One region of the Dorea sp. AF24-7LB genome, then DNA from elsewhere that is predicted to be linked to it. Evidence: predicted binding sites of a transcription regulator. Region 1 holds the regulator's gene; each other region holds the start of a gene.
What was found. Region 1 encodes Rex, which represses fermentation and respiration genes when NADH is low (regulators of the CRP and FNR family bind a similar motif). Its sites were predicted from a motif close to ATTGTTAANTANTTAACAAT; they were not measured.
Positions count from the first base shown of each region.

Region 2: the regulator Rex is predicted to act here: its motif matches at 2,968-2,987, upstream of pckA (phosphoenolpyruvate carboxykinase (ATP)).
Region 3: the regulator Rex is predicted to act here: its motif matches at 4,917-4,936, upstream of DWY31_RS00705 (4Fe-4S dicluster domain-containing protein).
Region 4: the regulator Rex is predicted to act here: its motif matches at 3,575-3,594, upstream of DWY31_RS02870 (oxidoreductase).

Region 1 covers NZ_QUFR01000001.1:266,465-274,533, reverse strand. Annotated here, with positions in the region: gene alr (alanine racemase) at 1-1,045, opposite strand, end outside; gene DWY31_RS01325 (NAD(P)H-hydrate dehydratase) at 1,058-2,557, opposite strand; gene DWY31_RS01320 (redox-sensing transcriptional repressor Rex) at 2,731-3,387, opposite strand; gene abc-f (ribosomal protection-like ABC-F family protein) at 3,522-5,447, shown strand; gene ppk1 (polyphosphate kinase 1) at 5,605-7,689, opposite strand; gene DWY31_RS01305 (NADP-dependent isocitrate dehydrogenase) at 7,779-8,069, opposite strand, start outside.
Region 2 covers NZ_QUFR01000008.1:19,164-27,232, forward strand. Annotated here, with positions in the region: gene DWY31_RS09085 (SpoIID/LytB domain-containing protein) at 1-890, opposite strand, end outside; RNA gene ssrS (6S RNA) at 1,046-1,229, opposite strand; gene pckA (phosphoenolpyruvate carboxykinase (ATP)) at 1,277-2,881, opposite strand; gene DWY31_RS09100 (hypothetical protein) at 3,099-3,440, opposite strand; gene thrC (threonine synthase) at 3,483-4,970, opposite strand; gene DWY31_RS09110 (3-isopropylmalate dehydratase small subunit) at 5,002-5,493, opposite strand; gene leuC (3-isopropylmalate dehydratase large subunit) at 5,493-6,767, opposite strand; gene DWY31_RS09120 (isopeptide-forming domain-containing fimbrial protein) at 6,788-8,069, opposite strand, start outside.
Region 3 covers NZ_QUFR01000001.1:145,463-153,531, reverse strand. Annotated here, with positions in the region: gene gcvT (glycine cleavage system aminomethyltransferase GcvT) at 1-136, opposite strand, end outside; glycine riboswitch at 278-373, opposite strand; gene alaS (alanine--tRNA ligase) at 611-3,250, opposite strand; gene DWY31_RS00705 (4Fe-4S dicluster domain-containing protein) at 3,340-4,851, opposite strand; gene asnA (aspartate--ammonia ligase) at 4,966-5,973, opposite strand; gene DWY31_RS00695 (homocysteine S-methyltransferase family protein) at 6,038-8,069, opposite strand, start outside.
Region 4 covers NZ_QUFR01000002.1:86,316-94,384, reverse strand. Annotated here, with positions in the region: gene DWY31_RS02895 (NUDIX domain-containing protein) at 1-721, shown strand, start outside; RNA gene ssrA (transfer-messenger RNA) at 872-1,219, shown strand; gene DWY31_RS02885 (nitroreductase) at 1,377-1,904, shown strand; gene DWY31_RS02880 (aldo/keto reductase) at 1,974-2,984, shown strand; gene trxA (thioredoxin) at 3,129-3,434, shown strand; gene DWY31_RS02870 (oxidoreductase) at 3,664-4,152, shown strand; gene DWY31_RS14100 (hypothetical protein) at 4,161-4,316, shown strand; gene DWY31_RS13875 (hypothetical protein) at 4,331-4,486, shown strand; gene DWY31_RS02865 (PH domain-containing protein) at 4,614-5,123, shown strand; gene DWY31_RS02860 (PH domain-containing protein) at 5,098-6,651, shown strand; gene DWY31_RS02855 (hypothetical protein) at 6,700-7,281, shown strand; gene DWY31_RS02850 (YbjQ family protein) at 7,447-7,764, opposite strand; gene dapB (4-hydroxy-tetrahydrodipicolinate reductase) at 7,902-8,069, opposite strand, start outside.

The sequences.
Region 1 (8,069 bases):
CTACCGGCAGGAATTCGTCTCCGTCATGTCCGACAAGTGTGATCTTATCACCAAATTTCACGTCATCAATCTCTGTCGCATCCACCATAAACTGATCCATGCAGACACGTCCGATGATCGGTGCTTTCTTTCCGTGGATCAGGACATAACCTTTGTTGGACAGACTTCTCGGATAACCGTCTCCGTAGCCGACCGGAACCGTAACAATCTTTGTCCTTTTTGTTGTCCTATAAGTTCCGCCATAACTTATCAACTCATCCGGATCTTCCCATTTTACATATGCAACGTGACTGATCAGTTCCAATGCCGGCATCAACGCAACGTTTTCCTTATGAACTTCCTCAGACGGATACATACCATAAGTGGAAATACCTGCACGAACAAGGCTCAGATTATCTTCTTTGCAGTCAATGATTCCTGCACTGTTGCAGCAGTGATAATAAGTAAAATATACTTTCTTTTCATCCAGTGCATGTTTCATCCGCATATATTTCTCAAACTGACTGTTTGTATATGTCTTATCTGTCTCATCAGCTTTGGAGAAATGTGTAAACATTCCTTCCAGTACAAGTCCCGGAAGTTTGCTGATTCTTTCAATCGTATCAGCGCTTTCGTCATTGATTTTGAATCCGATTCTTCCCATACCGGTATCCAGTTTGATATGTACATAAGCTTTTTTGCCAAGTTTCACGGCAAGATCAGACAGTTCTTTTGCCATCTCTTCTGTATATACTGTCATTCGAATCTCGTTATTGATAAGATCTTCTCTCTGATCCTGGAAGACGCATCCAAGAATCAAGATCGGTTTTGTCACATCTGCTTTACGAAGTAATACTGCTTCATCTAATGTAGCAACTGCAAATCCCCATACATAAGATTTTGGCTCCAGAAGATGTGCTACCTGAGCAGCACCGTGTCCATACGCATCTGTCTTAATAACAACGATCATCGGAACATTTTCCTGTAAATTATTCTTCATATTCTCTACGTTTGATTCAATTGCATCCAGATTGATTCTTGCACACACTCTTGTATAATTTTTCATTGTTCTTCCTCCTTATAAATTACTATTTGTAATGTCCGTTGTTGCAAGGATCTCAAGCAGATCCCTTGCCAGAATACTGTAACTGTTTTTCTTTCTCGCAGCTGTTTCACCACTTAATCCATGTATATAAGTTCCGAGAGTTGCCGCCTCGAATGTACTGATTCCTTGTGCCAGAAGTCCGGCGATCACACCGCAAAGCACATCTCCGGAACCGCCTTTTGCCAGCGCCTGACAGCCACTTGTATTGACACAGGTCCGTTTTCCGGCTTCTCCAATCAACGTTCTTGAATCTTTCAGGACACAGGTAACGTTCCATTCTTTCGTCAGAGATTCCAGCACCTGCTGTCTGTTAGCTCTGATTTCAGGAACAGAAAGTCCGGTCAGTCTGGACATCTCTTTCATATGCGGAGTCAGGATAAACCTTCCTTCTGTAAGATATTCTGTATATTTCAAATGCTCCGCAAGCAGATTCAGTCCATCTGCATCGATCACACATGCTACTTCCACATTGGACAATACGGTTTTTAAAATCTTCTTTGCAGTCTTGGATCTACTAAGTCCGGAACCAATGCATACCGCATCTGCGTGACTTAAAAGCCGTTTCACTTCTTCCTTGTCAAATTCTGTATAGGTTGTGATGATTGCTTCCGGCAGGAGTGCCTGTAAAATGATCCGGTTCGATTCCTCCGTATAAATCTGCACCAGTCCGGCTCCCATCCGATAAGCTGCCATTGCATTAAGAAATGCAGCTCCGCTCATCCCTTTACTTCCGGCGATCACAAGCAGCCTTCCATAAGTACCCTTATTGGAATCTTCCGGTCTGTCCGGCAGCATTCTGATATATTCCTCTCTGTCCGGCAGATATGCAATGTTCTTGTTCTTCTCCATCGTCCGGAGTGATATTCCGATATCTGTCACTGTGACTTTACCTGCATATTCTTTTCCAGGATAAAAGATAAGTCCGATCTTCTCAACCTGAAACGTCACTGTATAATCTGCGCGGAATGCAATACCAAGCACACAACCATTTCCGGCATTGATTCCCGATGGAATATCCACTGCAACTTTTGTTCCGGACGCTTCATTCATCCACTCAATAACTTCCCGGTAATGCCCGGTTACTTCCCGACTCAGACCAACACCGAATATAGCATCAATGATCAGGCTGTATGTGCCATCCGGGTAGTGGTCGCGGATCGATCCTCCAATGCTTTCAAAAAGCTTCCACTGATATCGGCATTCCGCACTTAAATGTGCCGGATTCCCCGCCATAAAAACAGTAACCGCACATCCTTCTTCTTTTAAAAGTCTCGCGACAGCAAAACCATCTCCGCCATTATTTCCCGATCCACAGACAATCAGAACATCTGTAAAATCCAGCTTTTCCTTTTTCATGGAATCAATACAACTCCTCGCCGCACGTTCCATCAGTTCCAGTGATGGGATACCGAGATTCTCTATCGTATCCTTATCTGCCGCCTTCATACTGTCTCCATCCGGTAAAAACCTCATATACTCATCTCCCTAATATAATCGTACCTATGACACCTGCGGAGTCACAAAACCTTACATCCGCTTACTGACAAGCTCACATGAATGCAGGCTTTTCTGCTCAGGTATCATATAAAAAGGACGTATAAAAACAAGCCTGTATACACATGCCTGTTTCTATACGTCTGCTTTTACTAGTTCTTTCCTTTTTTGCGCTGGTCTTCATTATAACGACTGATGTTATAAGATAACTGCATCAGACTCTCTGACAAATGCACATTCTCAACAATGATATTATCCGGCAGATTGAGGTCTGTATGTGCAAAGTTCCAAATCGCGCGCACGCCGTTCTCCACAAGCATATTCGCAACTTCGATTGCCTTCTCTTTTGGAATTGTAAGTACAGCAATCTCTACATCATTCTTCTGGACAAAGGACTTCAACTCGTCCATCATGCGGATCGGCACTCCACGAATCGCAACTCCCTCCAGACGCGGATTTACATCAAAAATTCCGGTCAGGATAAATCCACGTTTTTCAAACGCTGCATAATTTGCAAGTGCCTGTCCCAAATTACCTGCACCAATGATTATGATCTTATGATCTTCTTCCAGTCCCAGGATTTTGCCGATCTCTGTATATAGATATTTGACATTATAGCCGTATCCCTGCTGTCCGAATCCTCCGAAATTGTTAAGATCCTGACGAATCTGAGACGCAGTAACCTTCATCCTTTTGCTCAGATCGTTAGAAGAAATACGTTCTACCCCATTTTCAAGGAGTTCTCCTAAATATCTATAATATCGCGGCAAACGTCGGATGACTGCCTGTGATATTCCTCGATTATCCAATTTTTTCACCTTCCCATATGTATTCTAACTGTTATTATATAAAATTGTATGAATAAAGTCAATTTTTTAGTAGTTTTTTTATTACGTTTTCGTTATAATAAGAACGTATGTGAACAGATAAGGAGGAATTTTTTATGATACTTGCCTGTCATGGAATTAACAAAACATTTGGTGAAGAAATCATTGTGAAAGATGGTTCTTTTCATATAGAAGATCATGAGAAAGCTGCCCTTGTAGGCCCGAACGGAGCCGGCAAATCTACTATTTTCAAGATAATTGCCGGAGAACTGCCGTCAGATGGTGGTTCCGTCATCCTGACCAAAGGAAAGACTATGGGATATCTCGCCCAGCATCAGGACATGAATACAGATCGTTCGATCTACGAAGAAGTGCGCACGGCAAAAGCAGATATCATTGCCATGGAACAGAAGATCCGTCAGCTGGAACTGGAGATGAAGGACTTAAGTGGAGACTCTCTGGAAGACCACATGGACTCCTACAACCGGCTGACCGCAGCATTTGAACGCGAAAATGGATATGCTTATGAAAGCGAACTGACTGGCGTCTTAAAGGGACTAGGTTTTCAGGAAGAAGAATTTACCAAACCGGTGAATACGCTCTCCGGAGGACAGAAAACCCGTGTTTCTCTCGGCAAACTTCTGCTTACTAAACCGGATATTCTGCTTCTGGACGAGCCGACCAACCACCTGGATCTGAATTCAATCACGTGGCTGGAAACTTACATATTAAATTATCCGGGTGCAGTACTGATCGTCTCACACGACCGTTATTTTCTGAACCGGATTGTAACGAAAGTCATCGAAATAGAAAACGGTGAACTGATGACTTATTCTGGTAATTATACTGATTACTCTCAGAAAAAACAGCAGATCCGCGAAGCGCGTATCAAAGAATATCTCAACCAACAGCAAGAGATCAAGCATCAGGAAGCTGTTATTGAAAAGCTCCGCTCTTTCAACCGCGAGAAATCAATCAAACGGGCGGAAAGCCGTGAGAAAATGCTTGAGAAGATCAAGCCGGTAGAAAAACCGATAGAAACAAACAAAGACTTTCAGTTAAAGCTTGAACCTGCAACCATCAGCGGTAATGATGTACTGACGGTAGAACATTTAAGTAAAGCCTTTCCACCACAGACGTTATTTTCAGATATCAGTTTTGAGATCAAGCGTGGCGAACACGTTGCGATCATCGGCGATAATGGAACCGGCAAGACGACTCTGCTTAAGATTTTAAATCAGGTTCTCCCTGCAGACAACGGAACTTTCACCCTTGGTACGAATGTCCAGATTGGCTACTACGATCAGGAACACCATGTGCTCCATATGGAAAAGACAATCTTTGAAGAGATTTCGGATGATTACCCGACTCTTACAAATACGCAGATCCGGAACATGCTTGCAGCATTCTTATTTACCGGAGACGATGTCTTTAAACGGATTTCCGATTTAAGCGGTGGTGAAAGAGGACGTGTTTCTCTTGCAAAGCTTATGCTCTCTGAAGCAAACTTCCTGATCCTCGATGAGCCGACCAACCATTTAGACATTACCTCAAAAGAAATTCTGGAAAAAGCGCTGAATAATTATACCGGAACACTGCTCTATGTTTCGCATGACCGTTATTTCATCAATCAGACTGCCACAAGAATCCTGGATCTTACGCATCATACGTTTGTCAATTACATTGGAAATTACGATTATTACCTGGAGAAAAAGGAAGAACTCACAGCTGCATATACAGAAAATATCGATATGACTTCTGATTCTTCCACCGATTCCGGTGAAGTCTCCGCTTCCAAATTAAGCTGGCAGGAACAAAAAGAACTGCAGGCTAAGGAACGCAAACGCCAGAATGAATTAAAAAAGACGGAAGAACGCATCAGCGTACTCGAAGACCGCGACCGGGAAATTGATGAACTTATGGTACAAGAAGAGATTTTCACAAACTCTGTCAAATGCCAGGAACTCGCCAAAGAGAAAGTACAGATTGCGGAAGAGTTGGAAACTCTTTATAAAAACTGGGAAATTCTTGCTGAAGACTAAATTATCTTAGTCAAAACTACTGTTCTTATCGCATAAGATAAATAATACAAAAAGGCTTTGACTGCGAGAAGTTAAAGCCTTTTTTACTTAACGGTGCAATTCCAATTATATAATCATACCGAATCATCACTTCATCTTTATTCGATTGTCCATCTCATTATGATTCTGCCGTTTCCGTTTTCACCTGTGGCTGCTCTTTTTTTCCGGCTTTTTTATAAGCCTCCTCATAAAAATATTCCTGGGCAGAAAGTGGCTCTTTGTCATTCCTTATTCTTGTATAATTTCCATCCGGGTTCATTTTCCGCGCCTGGACATTGTCATTTAACATAATCCGGAAATCTTTAAGCAGACATTCCTTCAACCTTACATCCTCCACCGGCGCAGCTACCTCCACGCGGCGTACCGTATTTCTTGTCATAAAATCCGCCGATGCGATATAAACTTTACTGCGCTCTTCTGTTCCGAAAATATAAATACGGGAATGTTCCAGAAAACGTCCTACGATACTGATCACACGGATATTTTCTGTCTTTTCCGGAATTCCCGGCAGCAGACAACAGATTCCACGTATTACAAGATCAATTTTTACACCTGCTTTTGACGCTTCCGCCAGTTTATCAATGATTTTCTTATCTGTCAGCGAATTTAATTTCACACCGACATATGCCGGTTCTTCATGTCTGGCGTGTTCAATTTCCTCATCAATCATTTCCAGCACACGGTTCTGCAGGCATTTTGGTGCAACAAGAAGTTTCTCTGACTGTTCAACAACTTCACCTTTCAGAAGTGCCTGGAATACATTGGATGCTTCCAGACCAATTGCAGGATCTGATGTCATCAGGGATAAATCTGTATACAGTCTGGATGTTTTCTCATTATAATTTCCCGTTCCGATCTGTGTAAAATATTCCACATGATTATCATTTTTTCTTGTAATCAAACACAGCTTGGAATGCACTTTATATCCATCCAGCCCATAGATTACCTGACATCCGGCATCTTCCAGTCTTCTGGACCATTCAATATTATTTTCTTCATCAAATCTTGCACGCAGCTCTACAAGAACAATAACCTCTTTTCCATTCTCTGCCGCCTCTACCAGTGCTTCCACGACTTTGCTCTGCTTTGCAAGGCGGTACAGAGTCATTTTTATTGAAATAACATCCGGATCTTCTGCCGCCTCATTTAACATATGAAGAAATGGGCGGATAGACTCATATGGATAGGAAAGTAACTTATCTTCCCTGCGTATCTGCGTAAGAATACTCTCACCATCCTGAAACATCGGTGATTTCTGCGGCACCTTTTTCTCATAAAACAGTTCCGGATTTTTTCTCAGACGGTCCTGGATTTCAAATACAAATGAGAGATCCAGCGGTGCATCCGACAAAAACACATGCGTCTTGTCCATTTCCAGATATTTACACAATGTTGCAACAACATTTTTATTCATTTCTCTTGAAAATTCTATGCGAACCGGAGTCAGTTTTTTACGCTTTTTGATAAGATCTGCCATAAAATCACGATAATCCAGATCTTCATCATACAATGCATCCGCATCGATATCCGCATTTCTTGTAATACGGATCACAGATTTTGCCTTGATACGGTATCCTTTAAATACTTCCGGCACATAATGCAGGATAAATTCTTCTGACAGCATAAAAGTGCCCGGATGATCCGGCAGTTCGATCAGACGTTTAAACACATTGTTTGAGCACGGAATGATACCGAGACGCTCTTTTTTACTCTTCGTTTCCAGTACTGCAACAATATATATATCTTTGTTCCTAAGAAATGGGAACGGCTGTCTCTTGCTGATGATCGTAGGCGAAATGAGAGGGGCAATCTCTGTCTTAAAATATCGTTCCAGTCTCTGACTGGCTCCCTCGTCGATATGCCGGAAATCTACAAAACGTACGCCATACGCTTCCAGTTCCTGCAAAAGATTTTCGAAAGCTTTCCCGTGTCTTTTGCCAAGCCGCTTTACTTCTTCCAGAATTGCCTCGATCTGTTCTTTGGCTGTCTTCTTTGTTTTGTTGTCACGGATTTCTTTGTGCAATAACATCTGATCCTGCAGCGATCCGACTCTGACCATAAAAAATTCATCCAGATTTGTCTGAAAAATAGAGGCAAAGGTAAGACGTTCACATAATGGAACGTCTTTACTCTCTGCCTCTTCTAATACACGTTCATTAAACTTTAACCACGATAATTCCCGATTACAATATATATTCTTCATAACAGTACTCCTTTTACTTTTTTGCCTTTTACAAAAATACCATAGTTCTGTTTGAAGTATATCTGTTTTCCGTAAAATCTATGTAAAGTTTAGTCCTCTTTTAATTTTTCTGCAATTGCTTTAATAAAGTCTTCGCTGTTCAGCACAGTCGGATTCTCAAGTGTTGTAATAAGTGCCAGGTCTTTTGTCATTTTGCCGCTTTCAATTGTATCAATCGTTGCTTTTTCCAGCTTGTCTGCAAATGCCATCAGCTCTTTGTTTCCATCCATCTCACCACGTTTACGTAGTGCTCCTGTCCATGCAAAAATTGTTGCCACAGAGTTTGTGGATGTCTCTTCACCTTTCAGATGTTTGTAATAGTGGCGCTGTACGGTTCCGTG
Region 2 (8,069 bases), on a different contig from region 1:
CTGACTCTGACGGATTTCAGATAGCCGGTAGCTGCTGATGAAGTGCTTCCCCACGCTGCAGTTGTCGTCGTTCTTCCGGAAGATGTCGAATAATAGTATGTTGTTGCAATTTTCCCTTTATACTTTGCAGTTTCTCCGGCTGTCTGCCTGACCGCTTTCACAGCAGAATCCGCCTGCTTTGAATTGCCATATACCTGATAATCTGTACTGTCATTGACATGCGCCCGGTATTTCGGATAAGCATAGTTCTCCATCTGCCGGTAAGCATAGCTTCTCGCGCAGACAGCCTGCGCTTTTAATGCTTCCAGTTTATATGACACCGGCATCTCGCTCGGAACAACCGCACAGAGATAATCTTCTACCGTAAGTTCATTGATCAGTGCGATCTTCTTTCCGGCAGACTTAAGTTCCAGTGTCCCGCTGTAAGACGGCGTTCCATAACCTCTTCGTATGCTCTTAACCTGTACCGTACCTTTTCTTGCACGAATTTTTATTGTATGTTTTTTCAGTCGCCGATTTGAAGCTTTTATCGTCACAGTTTTTCCGGCAGGTACGGAAACTTTTTTCGCTCCTATTCTTAATATCAAGCCTTCTTTTCCCGAAACTTTCACTTCCGTATGAAACGCCCGGGTATATCCTGTTGTCATCAGGAGAACACGGATCTTTGGATTCTTTTTCGCTATTTTCGTATTATCCGTCTGTTTTTTTGACACATCTATTTCATATGTATTGTTGTATGTCTGTTTCTGCCTGTCACTTTCACGTACTTGTCTTCTCCTCGCTACTTCCGGCAGTTTTCCACTGAGTAACACAATAAAAAAAGCGGCAATGAGAATACAGCCACACAAACGAATACTCTTTTGATGTTTTCTATTTTTCTGACATTTCAACTGAATCCCTCCATATACATTCGTAACATTCGTAAAGCCACACGTTTCTTGTACTTTTCGCTGCATTAACAGCTCTTTTTTGTTCACATATGGATAAAAAGAAGATGCCGCATCGGATTATCGCTAATCGTTCTGCGGCATCTGCCTTATCTTCTGTATTCCCCAAAATGCCGGTTTCTGTATTTTGACTCCTAGCCATCCGCTAGGTGGGTGTCCGCATCTGCTTTTCTGCCTTCCCCTGCATAAATGAGGGCTTGACATATTACAGAGATAATAAGAGTCCCGTTTAAAGTATTGTAGGTTCAAAATAACAGAAGTTATCGAACATTTCAGGTTTCCAACTGAGATTATTATACTCCAATAATCTCTATTTTACAACTGTTTTCTTATAACTGTGGTCCGGCAGATACAAGTGCCTTACCATCTTCGTTACCTTCATATTTAGCAAAGTTCTTAACAAATCTTCCTGCGAGGTCTTTTGCCTTTGTCTCCCACTCTGTTGCATCGACATAAGTATCTCTTGGATCAAGGATTCCTGTATCAACGCCCGGGAGCTCTGTCGGAACTTCGAAGTTGAAGTATGGAATTGTCTTTGTCGGTGCATTCTTAATATCTCCGCTTAAGATTGCATCAATGATTCCACGAGTATCTTTGATAGAGATACGTTTTCCTGTTCCATTCCATCCTGTATTAACAAGATATGCTTTTGCTCCGTTAGCTTTCATCTTTTTAACTAATTCGTGAGCATATTTTGTCGGATGTAACTCCAGGAATGCCTGTCCGAAACAAGCTGAGAATGTCGGTGTAGGCTCTGTGATTCCACGCTCTGTTCCTGCAAGTTTTGCTGTAAATCCTGACAGGAAGTAATATTCTGTCTGCTCCGGAGTTAATACAGATACCGGAGGAAGTACTCCAAATGCATCTGCTGACAGGAAGATTACATTCTTAGCTGCCGGTGCTGCTGATATCGGACGTACGATCTTCTCAATGTGATCGATTGGATAAGATACACGCGTATTCTCTGTCACGCTCTTATCTGCGAAATCAATCTTACCATCTTTGTCCAGTGTAACATTTTCAAGAAGTGCGTTACGTTTGATTGCATTATAAATATCCGGCTCAGACTCTTTATCCAGGTTGATAACTTTTGCGTAACATCCACCTTCAAAGTTAAATACTCCATTATCATCCCATCCGTGCTCGTCATCACCGATCAGAAGTCTCTTCGGATCAGTAGAAAGCGTTGTCTTACCTGTTCCGGAAAGTCCGAAGAAGATTGCTGTATTCTCTCCGTTCATATCTGTATTTGCTGAGCAGTGCATAGATGCAATACCTTTTAATGGCAGATAGTAGTTCATCATAGAGAACATACCTTTCTTCATCTCTCCACCATACCATGTATTGATGATTACCTGCTCACGGCTTGTGATGTTGAATACTACTGCTGTCTCAGAATTCAGTCCTAATTCTTTGTAGTTCTCAACTTTTGCTTTTGACGCATTGTAAACAACGAAGTCCGGCTCAAAATCCTTCAGTTCTTCTTCTGTTGGTTTGATAAACATATTTGTTACAAAGTGTGCCTGCCATGCAACTTCTACGATAAAGCGGATTGCCATACGTGTATCTTTGTTTGCACCGCAGAATGCATCTACAACATAAAGTTTCTTGTCGGAAAGTTCTTTCTGTGCAATCTCTTTTACAGCTTTCCATGTCTCTTCTGATGCCGGGTGGTTATCATTTTTATACTCATCAGAGGTCCACCATACCGTATCTTTGGAATTTTCATCCATTACGATATATTTATCTTTTGGCGAACGACCGGTATAGATACCTGTCATTACATTCACTGCTCCGAGTTCGCTCTCCTGTCCTTTTTCATAACCTTCAAGTTCAGGTTTTGTTTCTTCTTCAAATAACATCTCATAAGAAGGATTATAAACAATCTCTGTAGTTCCTGTAATTCCATACTTGCTTAAATCGATTTTTGCCATTTTACATTAACCTCTTTTCTTCATTATTTACATTGTCCTGTCTGTGCACGACAACATTTGCTCCTATTATCTCATTTATTCCAAAAAAAGTCAAGACTTTAACAATCTTTTTTCGAAAGTTTTAGACATTTTTTATGCATTTATCTTCCTTTTTTCGTTAAATCCTTGTCTATGGTATTTAAAAAATGCAAGATTGCATACGCAATCTTGCATTTCCTTATGCTTTAAAATATTTATTATTGATTTTTTTAATCATTACAGCGTAAATCACAAGCGCAACGATCGTAATGGTCATGAAAACATAAAATACCGTCTTCGCTTCTCCGATATAAGTGTTATACAGATCGGAAGCACCATATAAAGTTGCTGCAATACCAAGTATTAAAAGTGGCGGCAATGCCTCCTTACAGTATCCATCCAGATCTTTGCACTTTTTAATATTCACGTTTTTCGGAAGTAAGATCGTCCGGTTGATCTCATGTTTGAATCTCAGCATGTAACATCCATACAGGCAATACAATCCGAGTCCCAGACCTATTACTCCAAATACACCTTCCATTCTTCGTTATCCTCCGTATCTTCTGTATTTCTCTTCTTTTGACTAACGGTTCAGAATCTGTTTTACAGTCTCTTCCATCTGATCTACATCACATTCGATATTATGCAGGACATTTGCATCCAGAATGTCTTTGATTGCCTGCGGCATATCGACCTGTGAAAGCTCCTGCAATTTCGGAAGCAGTGCAAATTCATCTTCTTCTGCATATTTTGCATCAATTGCTGTCATAACGCTCTTCACGAATTTGTACGGGCTTGCTGTGGACGCGATCAGATATTTCTTGCCTGTCTTTTCTGACTGTTCATACCGGCTGCATACATAAGATGCAACTGCTGTATGTGTATCCATCACATAACCGGTCTTATCATAGACATCATGGATCTGCTCTGCCGTCTCGTCCTCTGTGGCATATCCTGCAGCAAAATCAGACAGTTTTGCTTTCATATCTTCCGAAACCGTATACGTTCCATCTTTTTTCAAAGCTTCCATCAGTTCTTTTGTCTTATCGCTGTCCTCGCCTGCAATTACATAGATCAGACGCTCCAGATTGCTGGAAATCAGGATATCCATAGATGGCGATGTTGTCAGCACAAATTCACGGTTCTTATCATAAGTTCCTGTCTGGAAGAAATCAAACAATACTTTATTTTCATTCGATGCACAGATCAGTTTACCAATCGGCACACCCATCTGTTTTGCATAGTAAGCTGCAAGAATATTTCCAAAATTACCTGTCGGAACGACAACTTGTAATTCTTCTCCGTTCGCAAGTTCTTCATTTTCCAGAAGTTTTGCATATGCATATACATAATAAACAACCTGCGGAACCAGGCGTCCGATATTAATAGAGTTGGCTGATGAAAACTGATATCCCTTGCCGGCAAGTTCTTCTGCAAGTTCTTTGTTTTCAAACATTGCTTTGACACCGCTCTGCGCATTGTCAAAATTGCCGTGGATCGCAACAACATCTACATTGCTTCCCTTCTGCGTTACCATCTGAAGTTCCTGTACTTTACTGACACCGTTCTTCGGATAGAACACGATGATCTGTGTCCCTTCCACATCTGCAAATCCTGCCATTGCAGCTTTTCCGGTATCTCCGGATGTCGCTGTCAGGATCACGATCTTATTCTTTACGTGATTCTTCTTCGCAGAAGTCGTAAGGAGATGTGGCAGAATGGAAAGTGCCATATCTTTAAATGCGATGGTTGCACCGTGGAATAACTCCAGATAGTAAGTATCCGATACCTTTACCAAAGATGCAATCTCTTCCGTATCAAACTTGCTGTCATATGCTTTCTCAATGCACCCTTTCAGTTCTCCCTCTGTAAAATCGGCCAGAAACAGCTTCATTACTTCATAAGCAATCTCCTGATAGCTCATACTTTTTAACTGCTCCATAGAAACATCCAGTTTTGGAATCTCTTCAGGTACAAATAAACCGCCATCCGGAGCAAGCCCTTTTAAAATTGCTTCAGATGCAGTTACCTTTAACTCGGAATTCCGGGTACTTTTGTAATGTAGACTCATATTTCCACCTTTCCTTTGGTCTTTCTTGCTATTATTTCTTCTTGCTGTTTGTATATTTTACAAGACCGCCTGCCGCAATCAGTTTCTGCATGAATTCCGGGAATGGCTGTCCCTGGAATTCTGTTCCTTTTGTACGGTTGTAAATCTTACCACTGTCGAAATCTACTTCCACTTCATCGCCTGCTTCGATTCCTCTTGCAGCTTCCGGACATTCGATGATCGGCAGTCCGATATTAATAGAATTACGGTAAAAAATTCTTGCAAATGTCTCTGCAATCACACAGCTTACTCCTGCAGTCTTAAGACAAAGCGGTGCATGCTCTCTGGATGAGCCACATCCGAAGTTCTTATTTGCCACGATCAGATCTCCCGGTTTTACTTTATTCACAAAGTCCGGATCAATGTCTGCCATTGCATGACTTGCCAGCTCCTGCGCGTCAAATGAATTCAGGTATCTTGCCGGAATGATTACATCTGTGTCTACGTTGTCTCCATATTTAAATACATGTCCTAATGCCTTCATTATCTGTCACCCACTTTCTCCGGATTTGCAATACATCCTGCGATCGCACTTGCTGCTGCTACTTCCGGCGATGCAAGATAAATCAAGGAATCTACATGCCCCATTCTTCCTACAAAATTACGGTTTGTTGTAGATACACACTTCTCTCCTGCTGCCATAACGCCCATATGTCCGCCCATACACGGTCCACAGCTTGGTGTGTTCACGGCACAGCCCGCATCTACGAAAATATCAAGAAGTCCTTCTTTGATACACTGTTTGTAGATTTTCTGTGTTGCCGGAATTACCATTACACGCACATCTTCATGTACTTTATGTCCTTTTAAAATAGCTGCTGCCTTACGCATGTCTTCCATACGTCCATTTGTACAGGATCCGATTACAACCTGATCGATCTTGATCGGTTCCATTGCTTCAATCTCATCGATTGTCTTAGCATTACCCGGAAGGTGTGGGAATGCAACGGTCGGACGTACTTCGGAAAGATTGATCTCAATCACTTCGTCATACTCTGCATCCTCATCCGCTTCATAGACCTGATATGCTTTCTTCGTATGCTCATTAAGATAAGCTTTTGTCTGATCATCTACCGGGAAGATTCCGTTCTTTGCGCCTGCTTCAATCGCCATATTCGCCATTGTAAAACGATCATCCATGGAAAGAGCTGCAATTCCTTCACCTGTGAATTCCATAGATTTGTAAAGTGCTCCGTCCACACCGATCTTACCAATGATATGAATAATAATATCTTTACCGCTCACATAAGGTCCCGGCTGTCCTTTCAGGACAAATTTTAATGCACTTGGCACTTTGAACCAGAGTTCTCCGGTTGCCATACCTGTTGCAATATCCGTTGTTCCGACACCGGTAGAAAATGCACCCAGTGCTCCATATGTACAGGTATGTGAATCTGCACCGATAATACATTCACCTGCTGCTACAACACCTGCTTCCGGAAGAATCGCATGCTCTACACCGGATTTTCCCTGTTCAAAATACCAGGAAAGTCCTTGATCTTTTGCAAATTCGCGGATTGATTTTGAATTCTCTGCGGATTTAATATCTTTATTCGGCGTAAAATGATCCGGTACAAGTACTACCTTATCTTTGTCAAATACCTTCTCTGCCATCTGTCTGAAAATCGGCAGTGCCATTGGCCCGGTAATATCATTTGCCATAACTACGTCTAACTTTGCTTCTATCAACTGTCCTGCCACAACATGATCAAGACCTGCATGGGCAGCTAATATTTTCTGCGTCATTGTCATTCCCATCACGACAACCTCCTATTCTTCTACTTAGTCTTACGAGCTATTCTACCACAGGTAAATATTACAGTGCAAGAAAGAATACATAAGACCGTAAGAAGTATCAAATCTTGTTCGTCTCCGGTTTTTACAATCTCTTTCTTCTTCACTGACGGTTTTTCTGCCTTTTTCTCTACTTTCACAATCTCAGGTTTCTTCTTTTCTGCCGGTTTTTCCGGTTTCTCCGGTTTTTCTGGTTTCTCTGGTTTTTCCGATTCTTCCACAGTCACGATTTCCGTATCATCCACATCTTCCGCATTATCGGCACGGACGATTACTTCATTTTCAATCTCTTTTCCGATCAGTTTCTCATCCAGAATTTCCACCTGATAAGTCACTGTGTATTTGTCACCGGAATGAATACTTTCCAGAAAATGTTTTGTTTCAATTGTATATGTGTTCTCTTTTACAGAAATAACCGCGTCAGATACAACGCTTTGATCTTTGTCATACAGAATAATAGAATCCGGAAGAAGTCTCACTCCTTCCGTTAGAATCCGGTCTGTGATCGTAACACCTGAGGCAACCGCCTTCTCAATCTGCTGCGTCACATCAACCGTATATGTAATCCTGTCACCAACTTTATATTTTTTATCTTCCCGGTCAGCGCTCTTTTCCACTTTAAGTTCCGGCTTTTCAATCCATTGCACCGCAAGACTGGTTGGAATATTATCCGCACTTACCAGTTCTCCGACTCCCAGGTGCTGTCCGCCTGCTCCGGTATTAATCACCAGACTTCTCCAATTCTGTCTGTTTTTCCCATAAATGTTGCCTGTTTTCCACGTCTGGGCATTCCATTTTCCCACCGGACACTTCAAATAAAAACGATCGCCGCCGTAAACCGTCACATTTCCTGTCTTTTTTGTCCCTTTTGTTTCATTTACCAGTATTACATCCGCAGGCAGTTTCAGGACAATTGAATTATCTTCATCGCCCTTGCAGGTGATAGTTTTTGTCTTTTGCACTTTTTCATTTTTATCATAAACAGCCGTCAATGTCTTCTCTGAAAAAGCAATATCCGGATCCGGTATTTTCGGAAATGTCTTAATCTTCGCCGTACAGCTTTTCACTTTCTGCTTCATTGTGTCACTTAATCCCAGAAATGCATCACTTGAATCTTTGCATTCGTCATATACATAGGACAAAATACAATGCGACAGACTGTAAGCTTTTTTCTTCTCCTGCCAGTTTTCTCCAAATACAGGTTTCAAATACTTCTGATACCCCGGATTGCCATACGCATAATACAGTGTTTTACTTAAAAGCGTG
Region 3 (8,069 bases), 120 kb from region 1:
CTGCCTGAGTACGAACAGCCATATGTTCTTTGATTACACCTGCTTCATACTGTACCGGAAGAAGGTAACCTCCAAATGGTACGATCTTACCTCCTGCCTTCACATGTGCATCATAGAGTGGCGTTTTTAATTCCATGATAAAAATCCTCCTTTTTTCTCATCATGAACTGCTCTGTCAGCGGGTCTTGTCCCGTTAAAAGTTTGTCGGAGCAAAAAAATAAGAGACATGTCCTATTTCAGGACTTCCTGCCTCCCTGTCTGCTTTCTTTCAGAGCTTCGTCCGAACCCAATTCTTCTGCCTGAGAGTTTCGAATTACTTCTTGCCCCTTCGGCGCTATTGCTTATTGCTAATAATCTCTCTTAGGTTCATCACCCGATCACTTTTCTTTTATTTTGACAGGCTTATTGTAACAGTCCTTAAATTATCTGTCAATAATTGTTTATTTTTTAACTTTTCTGTTATTTATAGGCAATTGCAACAGTCATTATAGTTATTATCTATAAAAAAGAAAGATACATTTTCACTTTTTTGTAGAAAATGTATCTTTCTTTATTTTCATTGTATTTTATTGTACTATTATCTGCGTATTTTCATACTTCTAAAGTGCACTTATGCAAGCTGTTCAGCCAGTACTTCTTTCGCTTTTGTGAGTGCATCATTCATGCCTTCCGGCTTCTTGCCCCCAGCTTGGGCCATATTCGGGCGGCCACCACCACCACCGCCAACGCATGATGCACAAGCCTTGATCAGATTACCTGCATGTGCGCCTTTATCAATTGCTCCTTTGGTAGCCATAGCCATCAGGCTGACTTTACCATCTGTAGCCGATACAAGCACAACAACACCTTCGCCAAGCTTGTCTTTTAACTGGTCACCAAGATCACGGAGTCCGTTCATATCCACGCCTTCTACCTTTGCGGCGAGCAATTTCACACCGACAACTTCTGTCACCTGATTCATCACATCACCTATAGCATCTTTGGCAAGCTTGCCCTTCAGGCTCTCCACTTCGCTCTTCAATGCCTTATTCTCAGCCTGCAGATGACTGATCTTCTCTTCCATATTATCCGGAGTTGTCTTCAACATCTTCGCAGCTTCGTGAAGCTTCTGCTCCTGTTCCTCGTAATAATCCATCAGTCCTTTGGAAGTCAGTGCTTCAATACGGCGCACACCGGCTGCGACACCGGACTCGGAAAGGATCTTAAATGACATGATATCACCGGTATTTGCCACATGTGTACCACCACAGAACTCAATAGAGAAATCTCCCATGCTGACAACACGTACAATATCTCCGTATTTTTCACCAAATAGAGCCGCTGCTCCTGTCTTTTTTGCTTCCTCGATCGGCATGTTGCGCACAACAACCGGAAGATGATTACGAATTTCTCTGTTGACGATTGCCTCTACTTCTTTAAGCTGTTCTTCTGTCATAGCAGAAAAATGCGTAAAGTCAAAACGAAGTCTGTTCGCATTGTTCAGAGATCCAGCCTGTTCTACATGTGTTCCAAGCACCATGCGGAGTGCTTTCTGTAACAGATGTGTTGCACTGTGGTTATTTGCAGCAAGTGCACGGTTCTCACGATCAACTTCCAGTGTCACTTTATCACCGATTTTGATCATGCCTTTTGTCACATGACCGACATGTCCGAATTTGCCACCGAGAAGTTTTACAACATCTTCTACTACAAATTCACCGTCTGCACTGCGGATCACACCTTTATCAGCTTCCTGTCCACCGCTTGTTGCATAGAGCGGAGTCTTCGCTACAATGACCGTTCCCTTTTCTCCGTCAGAGAGTGCATCTACAATCTCTTCTTCACTTGTAAGTGCTGTAACTTCTGACTCTGCTTCCATATTGTCATATCCGACAAATTCTGTTGTCAGTTCCGGATCAAGCGCATCATAAACGCTTGCGTCTGTACCACTGTAACTGTGTGTTCCAAAAGTTCCTTCGGACTTCGCGCGCTGTTCTTTCTGTGCTTTTTCAAAGCCTTCTTTATCATATGTCAGTCCCTTTTCCTCCAGGATCTCACTTGTCAGATCCACCGGGAATCCATAAGTATCATAAAGCTTGAATGCATTCTCTCCGGAAAGTACGGTTGTACCTTCTGCTTTCATATCTGCTTCCATGTCAGCAAGAATAGACAGTCCCTGATCGATCGTCTTGTTAAACTGCGCTTCTTCTTTTGCAATGACATTGAAAATAAAGTCTTTTTTCTCTTCCAGTTCCGGATATCCATCCTTGGAACCATCGATAACAGTCTGTGCCAGTTCTACGAGGAATGCTCTCTCAATGCCAAGCAGTCGTCCATGACGGCAGGCACGACGCAACAGACGCCGCAGCACATAACCTCTTCCACTGTTAGACGGCATAATTCCGTCGGAGATCATAAACGTGACAGAACGGATATGATCCGTGATAACACGGAGAGAAACATCTGTCTCATCGCTTGTTCCATAAGATACACCTGTAATGCGGCATACATGGTCGCGCAGTGCTTTCATTGTATCGATATCAAACATAGAATCTACATCCTGCACAATACATGCAAGACGCTCCAGTCCCATACCGGTATCAATATTCTTCTGTTCAAGTTCTGTGTAGTTGTTGTGTCCGTCATTGTCAAACTGTGTAAATACGTTATTCCAGATTTCCATGTATCGATCACATTCACATCCTACTGTACAATCCGGACGTCCGCAACCATATTTCTCACCGCGGTCGTAATATACTTCTGAACATGGACCACAAGGACCTGAACCATGCTCCCAGAAGTTATCTTCCTTGCCAAACTTGAAGATTCTCTCCGGTGCAATCCCAATCTCTTCATTCCAGATCTTCCACGCTTCATCGTCCTCAAGATAAACAGATGGATACAGACGATCCGGATCAAGACCTACAACTTCTGTCAAAAACTCCCATGTCCAGTGAATTGCATCGTGTTTAAAATAATCTCCAAACGAAAAGTTACCAAGCATCTCGAAGAAAGTACCGTGTCTTGCAGTCTTTCCTACATTCTCGATATCTCCTGTACGGATACACTTCTGACAGGTTGTCACTCTCTTTCTTGGTGGAATCTCCTGTCCTGTAAAATATGGTTTTAACGGCGCCATACCGGAATTGATAAGCAACAGACTCTTGTCATTGTGCGGCACCAGTGAAAAACTTTTCATAGCCAGATGTCCTTTACTTTCAAAAAATTCAAGGAACATTCTACGTAATTCATTTACTCCGTATTTTTGCATAATTTCCTCCTCCAAACTCACTATCTCCTAATTATAATAAGATACCCGCCGTTTGTCAACGACAGGCATCTTTGCACATTTCTTCTTTTTTACTTTAATTCAATCTCTGCCAATTCTTTTGGCGGAAGTTTTTTTGTGGATGCTTTTACAAATTCTTTGATATTCTTCTGCGCTTTCGGAACCGGAATATTTGTTCCTGCACCTGCCACGCATCCTCCTGGGCATCCCATTCCTTCGATCAGGCATCCGTTCATGCGTCCTGCTTTTGCAAGAGCGAGCATCTTCTTACACTCAGCCAGTCCTTCCGCATGTTCGATATTTACTTCTACATCCGGATAATACTCATGGATACATTTCTCGATTGCCTCTGCAACGCCTCCTGCTACTGCATACCCTCTTCCTGCTCCGGTCGCATCATGGAAAGACGATTCTGCTTCATACTGTGTCAGGTCAATATTCTTAGCATCGAACATTGCCTGCAGTTCTTCAAATGTAATAACAAAATCCACATCACTTCGCACATCCCGGCGCATCGCTTCCAGCTTCTTTGCCGCACACGGTCCGATGAATACCACTTTGGCATTCGGATGCTTCTGCTTGATCGTACGAGCCGTCGCAACCATCGGCGTTAACTCCTGTGATACCTGATCAATGAGGTCCGGAAAATACTTCTTAGCAAGCATCGCCCATGACGGACAGCAAGATGTAAGAAGGAACGGCAGTTCTCCTGTCACAACTTTTTCCACATAATGATGCGCCTCCGCAACTGCACCAATATCTGCCCCAAGTGCAACTTCATAAAATTCCGAGAAACCAAGTTCCTTGAGTGCCGCTTTTAGATTTCTCGGCGTGATATTATCTCCAAACTGTCCTGCATATGCCGGAGCAATCTCGGCAACAATCTCTTCACCATCTTTCAGTGCATGCGCTAACTGGAAAATCTGCGATTTATCAGAAATCGCACCAAACGGACAGTTTACCATACACATTCCGCAGGATACGCATTTATCATTGTTAATGTAAGCTCTTCCCATAGCATCTGACTCGATTGCTCCTACACCACATGCCATTTTGCAAGGTCTTGCCTTACAGGAGATTGCGTCATACGGACAGGCGGATTTGCATTTTCCACACTTGATGCATTTTTCCTGGTCAATGTGAGATTTACCATTTACCATGGAAATCGCACTCTTCGGACAGACTTCCATACACGGATGTGCCAGACAGCCCTTACACATATTGCTTACTTCATATCCACGTTCCTCACATGCTGCACACGCTGACGGTATGACCTGCATAAGCGGCGGCTCATAGTATTTGTCCGAAATATTACTCGCCTCCACACCGGCAGTCAGATGAACCGGTTTGTTCTCCGGACGGAGTGACAATCCCATAGCAAGACGAAGACGCTCCCTGACAACTGCTCTGGCTCTGTAAATGCTGTCCCTGTAAACAGGGCTTTCTTCATTCACCATAGCATATGGAATTGCTTCCATGTCGTCACAAAGCGTCTCATCATTTGCCTCGAAGCCAAGTCTTGCAACTTCTTCGAATACTTTCCGTCTCAAACGTTTGACTGTCGTATCTAATCCTCTGATCATATTGACACATCCTCCTGATTCTCTTTCCTAATAGAATTTCTCATAAACTCCTTTAAGTATAAAAAATCGTTAATACAGTGTCAATATTCCCGCATGTACAGAATTAAATACAACTTACAGTAATACGATATTATGCTCTTTGCATGTCTTTTTCATTTCTTCCGGCCAGATACTTGCCTGAACCTCTCCGACATGGGCACGATCCAGAAGCAGCATACAAAGTCTTGACTGACCGATACCTCCACCGATCGTATACGGCAATTCTCCATTTAAAAGCATCTTATGATACGGCAGTTCTTTGCGTTCCTCGCATCCGGCTTTTTTTAGTTGTTCTGCAAGAGATTTCTCATCTACACGAATACCCATGCTGGAAATCTCCAGTGCACAGTTCAGATTTTCAAACCAGAATAGGATATCTCCATTTAACTGCCAGTCATCATAATCCGGTGCACGACCATCATGCGGCTCCCCGCTTGCCAGCTTGTCACCGATCTGCATAACAAATACGCAACCGTATTCTTTCGTAATCAGATTTTCTCGTTCTTTTGGTGTCTTATCCGGATAACGGTCTTCCAGCTCCTGGGAAGTGATAAACGTCACTCCGTCCGGCAGATGTTTCACTGCCTGTGGATACTTATACCATACTTCATGCTCCATATGTTTGATCACTTTGAAAATTGTACGCACGGTATCTTTTAATGTCTCAACTGTACGCTCTTCTTTTGTAATTACTTTCTCCCAGTCCCACTGGTCAACATAACAGGAATGAAGATTATCCAGTTCTTCATCGCGGCGGATCGCATTCATATTTGTATAAAGTCCTTCGCCTGGTTTGAAGCCATATTCATGAAGGGCCATACGTTTCCATTTTGCAAGAGACTGTACAACTTCTACTTCTTCTCCTTTAATCCCTGCAATATCAAACTGTACCGGACGCTCCACACCATTCAAATTGTCATTCAGTCCGCTCTTCTTCGTAACGAAAAGAGGCGCTGAAATTCTTTCCAGATTCATCTCTTTTCCAAATTCTTTCTGAAATGTGTCGCGAATGTACTTGATTGCTTCCTGCGTCTCTCTTACCGAAAGATGAGGGTCATATTTTTCAGGTAATATTAATGCCATGTTTCTTCCTCCTAGCTGTGACTTGTTTTATGTTTGCTCTATTGTTATGAATCTTCTTATCTGTCTATTCCCGTCCGAATACTTTCTGTGCATAGTATACGGATTGCATTGCATCTTTTCCATAGAAATCTGCATGGATCTGGTCTGCATAATCCTGATTTAGGACTGCACCGCCTACCATAACTTTACAATCCGGCTTTTCTTTGTTGAGTTGTCTGATCGTTTCTTCCATGCTGACTACAGTTGTCGTCATAAGCGCACTTAATCCAACCAGTTTAATATCTTCTTTTACTGCTGTCTCAACAATCAATTCCGGCGGTACATCTTTTCCAAGATCCAGAACATCAAAGCTGTAATTTTCAAGAAGTACTTTCACGATATTCTTGCCTATATCGTGAATATCTCCTTTTACAGTTGCAAGAATGATCTTGTCTTTTTCCTTTTCTTCTGTGCCGCTCTTTGCCAGTTCATCCTTCAATACCGCAAATGCAATCTTAGCGGCATCTGCACTCATCAAGAGCTGCGGAAGGAATACCGTACCTTTTTCAAATCCTTTTCCAACTCCGTCTAAAGCCGGAATCATCTCCTCATTGATAATATCAAGCGGTGCCATCGTCTTTACAAGCTCATAGGCTGCATGATGCGCTTCTTCTTTTAAGCCTTTTTCAATTGCACTCTTGAGCGTAATCTGCGTATCTTTGGCAACAGGTTTGTCTGCCTTTACGCTTCCGTATTGTCTGATATATTCTTCACAGTTCTCATCATAGTTCATCAATGCACAATAAGAATAGTATGAACGCATCATATCTTCTGACAGAGGATTGATAATTCCTGCACTCAGACCGTTCTGCATTGCCATTGTGTAGAAATTGGAATTGACTGCCGGGCGGTATGGAAGTCCGAATGAAATATTCGATACTCCAAGCACCGTACAGACTCCATATATCTCCCTGACTTTTCTCAGAGATTCCAATGTGATCCGGGCGCCTTCCGGTTCTGAACTGATCGTCATTGTAAGAACATCGATAACAATATCTTTCTTCGGGATGCCATATTTTGCTGCTTCTGTAATGATCTTTCCGGCAATCTCCACACGTTTTTCAACTGTCTGTGGAATCCCGTCTTCATCAATTGTCAGCGCTACTACTGCTCCGCCATACTTTTTGATTAGTGGGAATACCTGATCCATGGACTCCTGCTTTCCATTCACGGAGTTTACCATCGGTTTTCCGTTATAAATACGCATAGCGGCTTCCATTGCCTGCTGGTCAACTGTATCGATTTGAAGTGGCAGGCTTGTAATACTCTGCAGGTTCATGACAACTTCACGCATCATCTCTACTTCATCAATATCCGGAAGTCCGACATTGACATCCAGGATATGTGCTCCATGATCCTGCTGGGAAATCGCTTCACGCAGAATATAATCCATGTCGTGATCTTTGAGCGCCTGTTTAAACTTTTTTTTACCGGTTGGATTGATACGCTCTCCGATGATCAGCGGCTTCTCACCTAAAAATGCTGCTTTTCCGTAGGAAGATACGATCGTTCTCTCACAAACTTCCGGCAGTTTTCTTCTGCTCCATGCATCGGATGCTTTCACGCTTGCAATCATCTGACGGATATGCTCCGGTGTTGTACCGCAACAGCCTCCGATCACAGCAGCGCCTTTCTCAACAATCTTTATCATATATTCGGAAAATTCTTCCGGATCTACATCATAATAAACTTCTCCGTCCTTCTGTTTCGGAAGTCCGGCGTTAGGCTTGACAATGACCGGAACGGAAGTATATTTTAAAATCTCATCAAGGATCGGCATCATCTGTTCCGGTCCCATACCACAGTTAATACCGAGTGCATCTACGCGAAGCCCTTCCAGCATCGCAACTACAGACGGAACATCTCCACCTGTGAGAAGTTTTCCTTTTTCATCAAAGATCATCGTTGCAAATACAGGTAGTGATGTATTCTCTTTTGCAGCCAGTATTGCCGCTTTCACCTCATAAGTATCGCTCATTGTCTCAATGTGGATCAGGTCTGCACCGGCTTTTTCTCCATAAATGGTAACTTCTTTAAATGCATTATAGGCATCCTCA
Region 4 (8,069 bases), on a different contig from region 1:
ATGGGTGGATATCGAAGAAGTATGGCATCTGAATATCTGGGAGGGAGATAAGATCTTCTTCCGTCTGTTGGATGAACAGAAAGAATTTTTCTCTTTGAAATTGACCTATGATGGCGGAGACAAGCTAGTTGCAGCAGCATTGAATGGAAAGCCTATGGAGCTTTTCGATGTACTGGATGAAAATGGAAATAAAACCGGCATAACAAAAGAGCGCGGTGTGGTGCATAGAGAAGGAAGTCCGCATGCAACGGTCCATATGTGGATTGTCCGTGAAAAAGAGACAGAACATGGCAGAGATTATGATGTGTTGCTCCAAAAACGAAGTGCCTGCAAAGATTCCAATCCGGGCTGCTATGATATATCTTCCGCAGGGCATGTGGAAGCGGGCGCAGGGCTTTTGGAATCTGCAATCCGCGAAATAGGTGAAGAACTAGGTCTTGCTGTTACTGCAGAAGATCTTCATTATGTCGGTGTTCATAACGCGGCATTCGAAGCAGAGTTCCATGGTCGGATGTTTCGCGATAAAGAATTCAGCAGTGTGTATGTCTATACAAAGCCGGTAGATATCGCGGATCTTAAATTACAGGAGTCAGAAGTTGAATCGGTAAAATGGATGGACTATGAAGAATGCCTGAAGGGTGTGCAGGACGGAAGCCTGCCGAACTGTATTTATGAAGATGAGTTTCGGATGGTGCGGGAGTACCTGGAGAAGTATATGTAGAAGTTGAAGGAATCGGTGACTGCTGGGGATTGCAGGAAGTGATGATATTTTAAACTACAAGTTTAATGAGCACCCCTTGACTTTTCAGCGGCATCTCCCTATAATGATATCCAGACGAAAGACGTCTGCACACCAGTAGTCTATACGCAAGGGCTTGTACTGGTTTCGACGGGGGTCTGGAAGTTGGAGAAGCCATCCGTAGCGGGACACTACGTTAAAAGTTCCAACTAAATATAAACGCAGACGAAAATTTAGCGTACGCAGCCTAATTAGGCGGCAGTCGGCCCGGAATCATCCGCTGTTCCGGTAACCGGCTTCAAACAGGCGGAGCACTTCGTTTCCAAAGCTTTGCGGAGATGGAAGAACTTATGAAGCTACTAAAACGGATAACCTGTCATTAGGTGATTCGCGGAGGGAATGTCAGAATAATGACTGTGATGGGAGATGCTCTGATGGATGGGCTTTCGGACGCGGGTTCAACTCCCGCCAGGTCCATTTTAACGGAACAGGATAACGGCATTGTGTAGTGATGAATCATTATACAGTGCCGTTATTTTTTAGGTAATAAAAAACTTTGCTTCCATTAAGTATTCCAAATCAAATAAAAGCATATATAATAGACAGTAGTTTGAAAGATTGATTGGAGGTCATGAATATGAATGAAATAATAAAAGCAATGGAAGAACGCCGCAGTATCCGCAAATTCAAACCGGACATGCCGGCAAAGCAGGATCTGGAGCAGATCATTGAAGCAGGTCTGTATGCAGCAAATGGCAGGGGACAGCAGGCAACTATTACAATCGCTGTGACAAATAAAGAACTTCGCGATGAGTTATCAGAGATCAACCGCAAGATTGGTGGCTGGGATGAAGGCTTTGATCCATTTTACGGTGCACCGGCGATTTTGCTAGTGTTAGCAAATAAGGAGAGATCCACTTGTGTTTATGATGGAAGCCTTGTTATGGGAAATATGATGCTTGCCGCACATACACTGGGACTTGGAAGCATCTGGATCCACCGTGCAAAAGAAGAATTTGAGATGCCGGAATACAAGCAGTTATTGAAGAAATTAGGAATCGAAGGCGAATGGGAAGGAATTGCCCACTGTGCTGTCGGATATGCGGATGGAGAACTGCCGCAGGCAGCCGACAGAAAAGAAGGAAGAGTATTCTGGATTGAGTAAAAAGGAACAGTGTTACACAATCAGAGAAAACAATATGCAAATCAGACAGTTGAAAGGAAGGACAGAAGAATGGCAGATATAGCAGATATTTATACAGCGGCAGCAGACCGCTATGAGAAGATGACATATAACCGTGTTGGGAGAAGCGGACTTAAGTTCCCGGCTGTGTCACTCGGATTGTGGCATAATTTCGGCTCAAAAGATAACTATGATAATATGAAAGCAATGTGCAGAACCGCATTTGACAATGGAATTACACAGTTTGATGTGGCAAATAATTATGGCCCGGTGTATGGAAGTGCCGAGAAGAGTCTTGGAAGGATTTTAAAAGACGATTTTATGCCATACCGGGACGAGCTGGTCATTGCAACGAAAGCAGGATATGATATGTGGGATGGTCCTTATGGGGACGGCGGCAGCAGAAAATATCTGATGGCAAGTCTCGATCAGAGTCTGAAGCGGTTAGGATTGGATTATGTAGATGTATTTTATCATCACAGAATGGATCCGAATACACCACTGGAAGAGACGATGGATGCTCTTACCGATATTGTGCGCAGTGGAAAAGCACTGTATGCAGGCGTATCAAATTATAACGAAGAATATACAAAACGGGCGGTAGAGTTGCTGCGTGAAAGACATTGTCCGTTTATCGTAAATCAGCGCCGCTATTCAATTTATGACCGGACGATTGAAGAGGATGGTGTAAAAGACTGTTGCAGGGAAAACGGTGTTGGAATTATTGCGTTCAGTCCACTGGCGCAGGGGTGTCTGACAGATAAATACTTGCATGGAATTCCAGAAGACAGCCGCGCAGCGAGAGATCCGCGATTTTTACACAAATCCGATATTACAGCGGAACTGGTAAAGAAAACAACAGCGTTGAATGAAATCGCAAAGCTTCGTGGACAGTCACTGGCGCAAATGGCGCTTGCGTGGATTTTAAAAGATGGAGACGTATGTTCCGTATTGATCGGAGCATCCAGACCGGAACAGATCCTGGATAATATTGCAGCATTGCAAAATATATCATTTACAAAAGAAGAACTGGATGCGATTGATCGGATCAGCAAAGCATAAAGATGATGCGGAGGAAAAGGAAAGAGCCATTAAAAGTTAAAAATATGTAACAAATGTTACAAAAATATTTTCAAAATATAGTATAATAATAACTGAAAAACAGAAAAACTAACTTTAAGAAGAATAAAAGAAAGGACGATAGATATGGCAGTGATTCATGTGACAAATGATACTTTTGAACAGGAAGTATTACAGGCAAAAGAACCGGTACTGGTTGATTTCTGGGCAACCTGGTGTGGACCGTGCCAGATGGTGGGACCGATCATAGAAGAGATTGCAGAGGAAAAAACAGATATCAAAGTGTGCAAGATTGATGTGGATGAGAACCCAGAGATTGCAAGACAGTACAAAGTATTTTCCATTCCGATGCTGTTTGTATTCAAGAATGGAGAAGTGGCAGCCAGAACCGTAGGCGCACAGTCAAAAGAAGCTATTTTAGAGATGCTTTAGAATAATAAAAAAAAGAGGCAGGAAATATGTAGTGGGTGATTCCTCAAAGGTGCATAATATTTCCTGTCTCTTATTTTATTTCATTCAAGAATTTTCCGGGTTTTGTATTTAAATAGTAGAGCTGTAATATTTTGCAAAAATGTGTTAAGAATTTGTCAGATATGAATATTGTTGGTTTTTTGCGCACTTTCTATACTAAAAACAGACTTTATACGAAAGGAGCAAAAAAATGAATCACACAATGTATGAACATGTATTGCAACCGATTCAGATCGGACCAATGAAGTTAAAAAACAGAGTATCTTTTACTCCGGTCTGGCCTAGTTTTGCGACGGGAGACGGACATGTAAATCGCGAATTAATGGAATGGGTAAGAGATATTGTAAAAGGGGGAGTTGCCTGTATTAATATTGGGTGCGGATGTGTAAATAGAAATATTCCGCCTTTAGTTACACATTTACTGCGAATGTCTGAAGAAACGGTGGTTAATGAGATGATGTCACTGACAGATCTTGCACATATGTATCAGGCAAAAATCGGGATAGAGTTGTTTGCAATTAATTTTTATGCAGGATCTTTTGAAAAGCGTGATAAAGGAAAGAATGTTGCGGTAGAGCTGGATCCTACAGATTTAACAAAAGAACAGATGAATATAGTGCGGATAGAAAATGCATCAAGATTTACAAAAGAACTTTTAGCAGCAATTCGAAAAAAATAGGAAATACAATGGCAATTGAATATCGAATCAATGCAAGTGATATGGTAGAAGGTTCACCGTCATTGGATGATGAGATTGCATTTGCCCGGGAAATTGAAGATAAAATTGATTTGCTGCATGTATCGAGAGGCCTGCATGCAATGCAGAATTTTGTAAAGAATTAGGAGATGCAGTTACAATGATTCAATTATTGCCGTACCATAATCTTGGAGTAATGAAATATCTTCGCATCAGTGATAAACCGGTGGCTGAGGCGACTCCGCCGAGTGAAGAATACATGCAGAAGTTGAAAGGTATTATGGAAGAGTATGGACTAAATGTTTCCATTCATTAAAAAAGAAGATTATAAAGGAGAAGATACCGTGGTGTGCTGTATATCAGTGCAGAACAGTATCTTCTTTTTTTGTAATGATGGTTTATTTGTGCTAGAATAGAAACGACTAGTTACAAGGAGAAAATCAATGAGAGAAGAGAAGATGAAATACGAACGGCTCAGTAAACGTGCGCTGGGGTGCATGTATGTGTCGACCGTGATCTTAAGTGTTATTCTGCTGGCAGCGATCATCTGCGTAAATGCATTCTGGCTCAGTCCAAAAGATATCCGGATTGGCGAGATAATATCCTTGGTGCTCGTTGTTCTGATCATTCTGAACTGTGTGATCAGCCCGTATTTCCGATACCGGAGATATGGTTATCACATAGATGAAGAATGTATAGATACGGTCGAAGGGTATCTTTTCATAGAGCGCAATATTGTTCCGATGGAACGGTTACATAAACTGCAGGTGGAGAGAGGCCCGGTTGCCAGAGCTTTCGGCGTGGCAAATGTAGTTGTGACAACAGCAGGTGGAGATGTAGAGATCAATCTTCTGGAAGATGAAAAAGCGGAACAGATCGCAGAGAATTTACAGAAGCGGATCAATCAGATCGCAGCGGAGGAAAAACATGGAAACGACAGAAACGAAATTTAGAAACCATATCTCCATTGTGATTGAACGATTTGGAACTATATTTATAGGAATCGTGATTGTACTTGCAGGATCGGCACTGGATGACCTGAAAGAAATTGTAAAGCATATGGATAATCTGAAAGAATATCTGGCAGATGAGTTTGCGGGAGCCAGTCTGTTTCTTGTATTGTTCCTGATTGCTTTATTCTGGCAGCTCCGCCGTTGGGCGAAAACTTATATTTCTATCCAGGGGCAGGCAATCGTGATTGAGAAAAATACATGGAACCGCAAGGTGCAGACGATCGGCATCAAGCATATTTCCAATGTCAATCTCTCACAGAATATTCTGGAAATGATGCTTGGCACATGCACTGTGAAACTGGATACAGACAGTTTCTCAACGGCAGATGATACAGACGTAAAACTAGTGCTGAAAAAAGAAAAAGCAGAGTGGTTCCGTCAGACGGTTTTTGCGATTATGGAGTCGGAAGGTAACCGTTCCGGGGCAGAAGTTTATGCGCAGGATGCGAATCATCAGACAGAAAGTGGCGCGTACAAAGAAACTGCCGGGATAACAGATGAGGAAAACGGTAAAAACATCACAGAGACAACGGTGACAGCAAATGTAAATGATATGATCTGGCATGGAGTGTTTGCGATTAATTTATTTGCTGTTTTGCTTGCAGTTGGAGGAATCGGAGGCTCCGTATCAAAATTGCTTTCTGGCATACAGGAAGGAATTTCAGGACAAAATATTCTGGAAATAATATCAGGTTGGGCGGTAGCATTTTTTATCGGCGCAACAGCAGTCTGGGATACGGTGAAGGATTTTATTAAGTATTATCAGTATCAGGTTACACGAAAAAGTGATAAGATCTATATTTCTTACGGACTTTTAAAGAAAGTAAGCTATGTAATTCCGGTAAAGCGGATTCATGGTGTAACGGTGAGACAGACATGGATTGCAAGGATTTTTAAGAGATACCGGGTGGAACTTATCAATGTCGGAATGGGAGATGACGATGAAGAAAAGGACGCCTTTTTCCTTTTGTATCAGAGTCATGCAGACGTGATTGAAAAAATGCAGAAACTTCTGCCGGAATTTGCAGAAGCAATGAAACTTCCGCTGCAGAGACAGAAGAAGTCGGTTATCTTTCTTAAGGCAATCCCGGCAGTGATCTGGGCAGTTGCATTATTTGTGGCAGATCGGTTTGCGAAAGAAATCATAGGATCCCATTTTCTGTGGATTAATCTGGCGTGTGTCTGTGGATGGCTGGTTGTATTGGTGATGCTTGCGGGCGGCTATGTTACGGATGCATTTGCCTGTGATAAGAAGAGTCTGGCCGTATCAAGCGGTGTATTTGGTCGAGAAACCACATACATGCATTATCCGCAGATCCAGTATTTTTCATTTAATCAGAATATAGTGGCAAAGAAACTGCGTGTTGTGAAGGGAAATGCATATCTTCTTGCGTCGGCATCGGATTCCAGACATGATCTTCCGTATATGCCAGAAGAGGCTGTGGAAGAATTGAAAGAATATTTTTGAAAAAGATGGTCTTGTAACATAAATAACTGCGAAAGATGAGGGGAAAGTATGATAGAGACAGGTGTTGTAAATGGAAGATTCCAGGTATTGCATTTAAAGCATATGGAATATATTCTGGCGGCAAAGATGCGGTGCCGGAAACTGTATATCGGGCTTACGAATCCGGACGGGAGAATGACCGGCGATTCGGTAAATGATCAGAACCGATCCACAAAAGCGGCAAATCCGCTGACGTATTTTGAACGTTATGAGATGATAAAAGGTGCCATGCAGGAATTTAAAGTCCCTGAGCAGGAATATGATATTCTGCCGTTTCCGATTAATTTTCCGGAATATATTGCAAATTATATGCCGGAAGATGCGACGTATTTTATGGGACTCAGTGATGCGTGGGATGAAGAAAAATATAAGATCCTGCGAAGCTTGAAGCTGGATGTAGAAGTTCTCTGGCGAAGAGAAGAAAAAGACCGCGGAGTCAGTGCTTCATGGGTGCGAAGCTGTATTGCCATGGATGAAGAATGGGCGCATCTTGTCCCGAAGAGCGTGTATAAGTATCTGACGGAAACACATCTCGTGGACAGGATCAAGCATCTGGAGAAAATCCGGATCGAAGAGAAAATGGTGCTGTAAAAATAGCAGAAAAAAGTATTAAAAAATAGAAACAATATTGGTAGATAGTGAAAAAGCATTAATAGTTAAAAAACGCCTGCCATTTGCAATATATTTCACTGGCACCGAACATTCAGACCATTTGTGGATATATCAATATAACAGGATGGCAGGCGCTTTTTGCAACTACTCTTCTACGAATTTTACTGCAGTTCCGTAAGCCATGATTTCAGCAGCACCCTGTACGACAGTACTGGATGCATAGCGGATATTAATGACGGCGTCGGCACCGCATTTTTCGGCTTCTTCGCTCATGCGCTTTGTGGCGATGGCACGGGCTTCATTCATCATTTCTGTATAAGAAGTAAGTTCACCGCCTACAAGTGTCTTAAAGCTGTTTACAAGGTCTTTTCCAAAATGTACAGACTGGATCATATTTCCTTTTACAAGTCCGATCATTTCAAATTTCTTTCCGGTTATATAATCTGTGTTTACTAATATCATAAATAAAATCCTTTCTGATTAATGTTAAGATGTTAGGGGAAAATCCTGACATCTTGTTAATTAAATTGTCAAAGTAGTTACGGATGACCTATGGCAGTCGTTATTACAGATAAACCGCCAGACTGACCCGAGCCGGACTAGCTCAGATGCAGGACATCCTTAATGGTATAATATCCAGGACCTTTATTAGCAAGATACGCTGCGCAGTCGCAGGCGCCTCTTGCGAAACATTCCCAGTTGTAGCAGTGGTGAGTGATTTCCAGACGTTCTCCCATGCCACCAAAGAATACAGTGTGGCTACTTGG